2 regions of the Streptococcus sp. ELY_137 genome follow, and region 2 is predicted to be linked to the other one. Evidence: predicted binding sites of a transcription regulator. Region 2 holds the regulator's gene; the other holds the start of a gene.
The links. The regulator CtsR, encoded in region 2, represses protease genes until heat stress. The targets are predictions, from matches to a motif close to TTGGTCAAAAAAGGTCAAANA.
Positions count from the first base shown of each region.

Region 1: the regulator CtsR is predicted to act here: its motif matches at 1,568-1,588, upstream of AC4HAO_RS07955 (ATP-dependent Clp protease proteolytic subunit).

Region 1 covers NZ_JBZFUL010000010.1:45,371-49,787, reverse strand. The annotation lists gene upp (uracil phosphoribosyltransferase) at 856-1,485, shown strand; gene AC4HAO_RS07955 (ATP-dependent Clp protease proteolytic subunit) at 1,816-2,406, shown strand; gene AC4HAO_RS07950 (YlbF/YmcA family competence regulator) at 2,866-3,309, shown strand; gene AC4HAO_RS07945 (DUF2129 domain-containing protein) at 3,314-3,622, shown strand; gene AC4HAO_RS07940 (ABC transporter substrate-binding protein) at 4,074-4,417, shown strand, end outside.
Region 2 covers NZ_JBZFUL010000004.1:108,084-112,500, forward strand. The annotation lists gene AC4HAO_RS04545 (class I SAM-dependent methyltransferase) at 1-656, shown strand, start outside; gene AC4HAO_RS04550 (acetate kinase) at 719-1,915, shown strand; gene AC4HAO_RS04555 (CtsR family transcriptional regulator) at 2,132-2,599, shown strand; gene AC4HAO_RS04560 (ATP-dependent Clp protease ATP-binding subunit) at 2,592-4,417, shown strand, end outside.

The DNA.
Region 1 (4,417 bases), on a different contig from region 2:
TTTAAGAAAGAGAATATTTATGAATACATTAAGTTTGAATTCAATAGCGTTTAACGATTGTGAAGTGGTAGATACTGACTATCTTGCAGACGTTGTTGGGGCGCAATTGCTGGTGGATTTTTAGGAGCTGGTACAGGATTTACAGCTGGTTTCAGACCAGCACAATTTTTGTGGAAAGTTCCAGTTGCAGGATCTTACTTGGCTCTTAGGACTCTCGCTTTGACGACAGTATCGGGTGCTTATATTGGTGCTAAGGAGGGATGGGGAGATGGAGGTTTCTGGTAATTAATAGATTCTAGCTGTCGATTGAGTTATTTTTATTATATTGGAAACCAGTTATGTCACTTTACTTAGAATGTGAATAGTGGTCTATTCCAAGTATAAAGGTGGGTTGTTCAATTTACTTAAAAATATCAGTACAAATTTAGAAAAGGTGATGTTGGTTTATGCATATAATTCGGTTAATCTTAGTGTTACTTACTCTTTGTGTACTAGCACTTATTTCTTACCGCAGTAAAAACATTATTATTTCATTTATATGTGTAATGATTTTGCTTGCTTTATTTGCTTATTATCTTTTGCCTTAGTAAAAAAAGGTGTTTTTACTAGAGCATTTGTTGGCAGTGTTGTATTTCCCAAATTAGGGTGGCAGGCTTTGTCCTAGTTTCTGTTTTTACTAGATTAGTTTTCCTAGGGAGATAACTTTGGATCGAATAGATATAGATTAAAAGGTGATTAGCCAGCGCTATCTTTTCTAATGAAATAACAGTTATGCCCGTTAAAATCTCGGCCTATTTGGTATAATAAAGAAAATACCCTTAGAAAGAAGGTAAGCTTCTCGTAAGCTAATGTATTATGGGAAAATTTCAAGTTATTTCACACCCACTGATCCAACACAAACTCTCAATTCTGCGTCGTGAAGATACGTCCACGAAAAACTTTCGTGAATTGGTCAATGAAATTGCTATGCTTATGGGATATGAGGTTTCGCGTGACCTTCCGCTAGAAGATGTAGAGATTCAAACACCAATGACCAAGACAGTGCAAAAGCAGTTAGCTGGTAAAAAATTGGCCATTGTTCCTATTCTTCGAGCAGGTATTGGTATGGTTGACGGTCTTGTAAGTCTAGTACCAGCTGCCAAGGTCGGTCATATTGGTATGTATCGCGATGAAGAGACTTTGCAGCCTGTAGAGTATTTGGTCAAACTGCCTGAGGATATTGATCAGCGGCAGATTTTCTTAGTAGATCCTATGCTGGCAACTGGAGGCTCAGCTATTTTGGCTGTGGACTCTCTTAAAAAACGCGGTGCAGCTAATATCAAATTTGTCTGCCTAGTCGCAGCACCGGAAGGAGTCAAAGCACTTCAAGAAGCTCATCCCGACATCGATATTTATACGGCAGCCCTTGATGAAAAGTTAAATGATAACGGCTACATTGTACCTGGGCTTGGTGATGCTGGCGATCGTCTCTTTGGTACCAAATAGGTCCGCAGATTTACTTGGCAATCTTGTCTAACAGTCTGTTTGCTGGACTGTTTTTTTATGAAATTGTGAAAAGTGAGTTTTTTATTTGACCTTTTTTGACCAAATAGATATAATAAGGTCACGTTTTAGTAATGAAACATGGATTCGTCCTCAGAAAAGAGCAGCTAGCTCTAAGATCTCAGGTCTTACAGCCACGGCTCCTCTGGGAGATAACTGATTTAGGAAGTCTGTATTTTGGTTGATTTACGTTTTTTCAGCCAGATATTACTGATATTTGCTAAGCAAGTTTTATCCGTCGAGTCCTTAACATTTTGATCAAAGGAGAATACTATGATTCCAGTAGTTATTGAACAAACTAGTCGTGGAGAGCGTTCCTACGATATTTATTCACGCCTCTTGAAAGACCGCATCGTCATGCTGACAGGTCCGGTTGAAGATAATATGGCGAATTCAGTTATTGCCCAATTGCTGTTCTTGGACGCTCAAGATAGTACCAAAGATATTTACCTCTATGTGAATTCACCTGGTGGCTCTGTATCAGCTGGCTTGGCTATTGTAGACACTATGAATTTTATCAAATCAGATGTCCAAACAATCGTTATGGGAATGGCTGCATCGATGGGAACCATTATTGCTTCCAGCGGGGCCAAAGGCAAGCGCTTTATGTTGCCGCATGCAGAATACATGATTCACCAGCCGATGGGCGGCACTGGCGGTGGAACGCAACAGTCCGATATGGCTATTGCAGCTGAGCACCTCTTGCAAACGCGCCAAACTCTGGAACAAATTCTGGCAGATAATTCAGGTCAATCGCTTGAGAAGGTCCACGTGGATGCTGAGCGTGATAACTGGATGACAGCTCAGGAGACACTCGAATATGGCTTTATCGATGAAATTATGGAAAACAATGCCTTGAAATAAGATTTAGCGAATAATAGTTGAAAGAGGCTGAGGCAAAAAGTCCCGCCTCTTTTGAATTGCCCTAGATTTATCAAATAGCGCAGAGGTGGGATTGAAATGCTCCAGTGGAGTTTGGCAGTCTGGGGATAGACTGCCAAAGCCTGCCACCTAAAAACAGGAAAGTGGCAGAGGCCTGAGCCTTAAAATAAGAGAGCGAGGAAAATCAAAATCGTGATTTTACCACGATTTACTGATTTTTGTCCTACTTTCATACTTTTTCATAAACCTTTAGCGCAGCTGACTTTCCTTTTGCTAAAAGATATAAGGGACTGTTAAAGGTGGAAGTTTTAAAAACACGAGAGTGAGCAGACCGTTTAAGGAGAGATTGATTTAAGTCATTAATCAGGAATCAGGGAGCGGTGAGAACCCAATTAAAAATTTTTGAGCTCTTTCCATTCTCCTTTTTGTTATAATAGGGATATGTTAAAAATCAATCAGGATTTGTTAGCCATTGATCACCAAATTGACATGCTGGTTAAAGCGATTTTAGAGACCCCCCAAGTGCAGACCTATCGTACGGCCAAAGCAGTTTTGGCTGCTGACAGCGATTTGCAAGAAAAAATTCTCCAATTCCAAAACTTGCAAGAGAGCTATGAGGAGCAGAAAAATTATGTTAATTTTAGACCGGAAGTAGCCCAGTTAAGGCGTCAGGTTTTGGCCCAGAAGCGTCAGATAGATATGACGCCTTGCGTCCAAGATTTGAGACTGGCTGAAGTGGCCTTGCAAAAACTTCTGGCCGATTTAACGACTCAAATTTCTCAAGCTGTCTCGCCAGATATATTTGTGGATACAGGTTTGCCCTTTGCACCGCATAAGCGCCAGCATGGACACGGTAGAGGAGAAAATATTCGAGAGAAGGGATAGGAAAATGTTTAATAAGCAAGAACGTAAGGGGATTATCGTCTATCTCTATTACAATCGCGATGCCAGAAAGCTAAATCGTTATGGTGATATGCTTTACCACTCTAGGCGTTTTCGCTATGTGCATCTCTACAGTGATGCGCAAAAGCTTGAGGGGACAATAGCGGCCTTAGAAAAGTTAAGATTTGTTAAGGAGGTACGCCTGTCATCTTTAGATAATATTGATCGCGATTTTGTCGGAAGTTTGTATCGCAATCAGGAAGAAGTGGGTGATGAAACTGATGATCTGGATATTGGTTCGCTTCCTACACTCTAGTTTCACTCTGTCAGTCTGTTAAAAATTGCTGGAAGTAGTTTTTGTGCTAATCTCTAGTGTTGGATCAAAGATCTAGCGCTTGAGGCTAGTACAATTTTACCCAGCTTTTTCTTTTTACCAATTATAGGTATATTTGTGCCTTTATCTCAGTCTCAGAAAAGTCTTATGTTATTACGAATTAGTGATAATGCTGAAACCCCTTTCTTGACGCTTTTTATCCTGATTAACGAGCGAATTTCCTTGACAATTATCAGATAATTCTGTATTCTATACAGTAGGCTTTTAAAGCTAGGAGGGGATCAAATATTATGACCGTCCTTTATGCTTTTCAATCTAAATCCACCTGAATACAACCGTAAGAAAAGTTAGCTACCTTAGTCATTATACAACGGTGTGCTGCATTGGGTCTATTTGGGTGGGTCAAGTATCTTTATTAAGGAGAAATAATCTGATGTATAAAAAGATTATCGCAACTGGTATGCTTCTGCTGGCTGCTGTAACATTAGTAGCCTGCGGTAAGTCTCCTGATGTTACCAGCAATGCCGCTGGGACAAAAATTGGCGACACCATTAAAATCGGTGTAGATATGGAGCTGACAGGTCCTGTATCTGCTTACGGATCGGCCGAAAATCAAGGTATCAAGCTGGCTGTTAAAGAAATTAACAAAGCCGGTGGTGTAGATGGCAAAAAGCTAGAATTAGTGACCAAGGACAATAAGTCTGACAATGCTGAAGCTTCTACATCGGCAACGAACCTAGCTGTTCAAAGTCAAGTTAATGCCATTATTGGCCCTGC
Region 2 (4,417 bases):
TATTGGAAAATTTAGTATCTGCTGATAAGCTTGACCTATTAGAAATCGGCAGTGGAACAGGTAATCTTGCCCATACTCTTATCAATAATAGCAGTAAACAGCTGGATTATATGGGTTTGGAAGTTGATGATTTGTTGATTGACTTATCAGCTAGTATTGCGGATGTTATTGGTTCAGATATTGGTTTTGTTCAAGAGGATGCGGTACGTCCGCAACTCCTAAAGGAGAGCGACATCATTATCAGTGATTTACCAGTTGGTTACTATCCAGATGATGCCATTGCTAGCCGATATCAGGTGGCAGTTAAACATGAACATACCTATGCTCATCACCTTTTGATGGAACAGTCTTTGAAGTATTTAAAGAAGACTGGGTTTGCTATTTTTTTAGCCCCGGTTAATCTTTTGACAAGTCCCCAGAGTGATCCGCTTAAGGAGTGGCTAAAGGGCTATGCGAATCTTGTTTCAGTTATCACCTTGCCAGATCAACTTTTTGGTAGTCCTAATAATGCTAAATCTATCTTTGTCTTACAGAAGCAGGCTGCGCAAGTCCCTGAGACTTTTGTCTATCCTCTGACTGATTTACAAGATCGTGAAAATTTGCTGGAATTCATGGAAAACTTCAAAAAATGGTCAGCTGATTATATTCTTCCGTAAAAAAATCTGTTATAATGAGGTTGCTGTTTTAGAAAGCGATTACATTTTATGGGAGGTAACTTATGTCAAAAACAATCGCAATTAACGCTGGGAGTTCGAGCCTTAAATGGCAGCTTTATCAGATGCCTGATGAAAAAGTTCTAGCTAAAGGACTAATTGAGCGCATCGGTTTAGAAGATTCTATTTCAACTGTTAAATACGATGGCAAATCGGAGTCACAAACGCTTGATATTCCAAATCACACGGTTGCCGTCCGTATCTTGCTAGAAGATCTAACCAAACATGGAATCATTGCTGATTTTGCTGAAATTACCGGAGTTGGGCATCGTGTTGTTGCTGGTGGTGAGTACTTTAAAGAATCTGCTCTAGTGGATGAAAAGGTTATTGAGCAGGTAGAGGAATTAGCACTTTTAGCACCGCTTCATAATCCTGGAGCAGCGGCTGGTATTCGTGCTTTTAAGGAAATCCTGCCAGATATTACTAGTGTTGTTGTTTTTGATACTTCCTTCCATACAACTATGCCTAAATATGCCTACCTCTATCCTATTCCGCAGAAATATTATCGCGATTACAAGGTACGCAAATATGGCGCCCATGGTACCAGTCACAAGTATGTTGCTCAGGAGGCGGCTAAGCTTTTGGGGCGTCCCTTGAAAGAACTTAAATTGATAACAGCCCATATTGGTAATGGTGTATCCATAACGGCGAATTACCATGGCGAGTCAGTTGATACTTCGATGGGCTTCACTCCTTTGGCTGGTCCTATGATGGGAACGCGCTCAGGTGATATTGATCCGGCTATCATCCCCTATCTGATTGCTCAAGATCCAGACTTAAAGGATGCTGCTGATGTAGTCAGTATGCTAAATAAGCAGTCGGGTTTGGCTGGGGTATCAGAAAACTCTAGTGATATGCGTGACATTGAAGCTGGTATTCAGGCTCAGGATAAAAATACTGTCTTAGCCTACAATATCTTTATTGATCGATTGAAAAAATTTATCGGACAATATTTTGCCGTTCTCAATGGAGCCGATGCATTAGTCTTTACGGCTGGTATGGGTGAAAATGCCATCGGTATGCGCCAAGATATTATTGCTGGTTTGAGTTGGTTCGGTATGGAGCTTGATCCTGAGAAAAATGTTTTTGGCTATGTTGGTGATATCTCATCTCCAAAATCAAAAGTCAAAGTTCTAGTTATTCCGACTGATGAAGAGCTCATGATTGCACGTGATGTTGAGCGTTTAAAAAATATTGATTGATAGTGCGTCTGCATTGTAAAAATGAGTCTTACTCCCAACCACTGCGTCGATCCGGTAAATCTAGGATAATACTAATGAGTCTGGCCTTTTGTCCCAGACTCGTTTTTTGTTTTCCCAATCACTTGAGATTTCTTATCATTGCATGCTTTTAACTTTCCAAAATTGTCTTTTTGAGGTATAATAGTCAAAGTTAGTCAAAGATAGGAAGGGTAGTCTATGCCTATAAAAAATACTTCAGATAGTATTGAAGAGTACATCAAAAAGATCCTAGCTCAGTCGGGAATTGCGGAGCTTAAGCGCTCGCACTTAGCAGATTCATTTGATGTTGTACCCAGCCAAATCAATTACGTAATCAAGACCCGCTTCACGGAAAGCAGGGGCTATGTTGTTGAGAGCAAACGTGGTGGGGGCGGTTACATCCGTATCGCTAAGGTAGCTTTCTCTGATAAGCACCATCTCCTCGGGGCATTGGCTAATTCTATTGGTGAGAGTATTAGTGGACAGGTTTTTGATGATCTCATTCAGCAGCTCTATGACCAAGATATAATCAGTGAACGTGAAGGCAACATCATTCTAGCTTCATCTTCAGATGCTGTTTTAGGTGACGATGCACCGCACATTCGTGCTCGTATGCTCAAAAAGATTATTCAACGATTAGATAGAAAAGGAAATCCTTATGACTGATTATTCCCTGAAAATGCAAGAGATATTTGGGCGTGCCCAGGATCAAGCGGCTCGTTTTCAGAGTCAATATTTGGAAACATGGCATATTTTGTTGGCTATGGCCGATATTGATGAAACAGTCGCCCGTCTGACTTTGGCAGATTTTGCTGATAAGATTGATTTAGATGAATATGAGGACGCTGCTACTCTGATCATGCGTCGTAAGCCCCTGCGAACTGTTAATACCCAGCATATTCTAACTGCTTCACTGGGCTTGAGGCGTGTTTTAGACTATGCCGGTCAGATTGCTCAAGCCGTGAAAGCTGATGAAATTGGCAGCGAGCACGTTTTGATGTCTCTCTTGCTGACGCGTGATAATATGGCCCTGCGTATTTTAGAACAGGCTGGTTTTTTGACACAGGATGAAGGCGATGCCCAGCTCCGCTTAATTGATTTACGTAAGGTTCTGGAACGCTATGCCGGTCTTACCAAAGATGATATCAAGGCTATTTTTGAGCTGACCAAACCTAAGAAAAGTGGCAGCGGCAATTTTAATAATATGATGGCTCCCCAAGCTAGTCCCGGAGAGCTGGCAGATTTCACTCGTGACTTAACCGCCTTATCTGAAAGCGGCCAGCTGGAAAAGGTTATTGGTCGAGACGAAGAAGTGACCCGTATGCTTCAGATTCTCAGCCGTAAAACTAAAAACAATCCGGTTTTAGTCGGTGATGCTGGTGTCGGAAAGACGGCTCTGGCTTACGGACTGGCTCAGCGCATTGTGGAAGGAGAGGTTCCTTATGAGCTGGCTGATTTCCGTGTCTTGGAACTGGATATGATGTCAGTAGTAGCTGGGACCCGTTTTCGCGGTGATTTCGAGGAGCGCATGAACCAAATTATTGCTGAAGTAGAAGCTGATGGCCATATCATTCTCTTTGTTGATGAGGTTCACACCATTATGGGTTCTGGCAGTGGTATTGACAGTACCTTAGATGCTGCTAATATCTTGAAACCGGCCTTAGCACGTGGTAGTCTGCATATGATTGGAGCAACAACCCAAGAGGAGTACTCCAAACATATCGAAAAGGATGCCGCTCTTTCTCGCCGTTTTGCTAAAGTTTTAATCGAGGAACCAACAGTAGATGAGGCTTACCAGATTATTCTAGGATTGAAAGGTAGTTACGAGAACTACCATAATGTTATAATTTCTGACCAAGCCGCTTTAACGGCTGTCAAGGCTGCCCACCGTTACTTAACTAGCAAGAATCTACCTGATTCAGCTATTGATCTTTTAGATGAAACCAGCGCCGGGGTCCAAAATACGGTAAAAAAATCAGCACCTGAGTTTCTAACACCTGCTGATCAAGCCTTGCTGGCTGGTGATTTTCGTTCTGTCGGTAGACTTCTTGAGCAAGATGCAGAGGTTGCTGACAAGCCTGAACCAAGTCCTATCACAGATGATGATATTATGCGTACCCTCAGCAAGCTCTCGGGTATCCCTGTTGAAAAGATGACTCAGGCGGACAATAAACGCTACCTCAGTTTGGAAAAGGAGCTGCATAAGCGAGTGATTGGTCAAAACGACGCTGTGTCTGCCGTAGCACGTGCTATTCGTCGCAATCAATCAGGTATCCGTACAGGCAGACGTCCGATCGGTTCCTTTATGTTTCTTGGGCCAACGGGGGTCGGAAAGACCGAGCTGGCTAAGGCTCTAGCAGAACTCCTTTTTGATGATGAATCTGCTCTTATTCGCTTTGATATGTCTGAATATATGGAGAAATTTGCGGCCAGTCGCCTCAATGGCGCCCCTCCAGGTTACGTTGGCTACGACGAGGGTGGAGA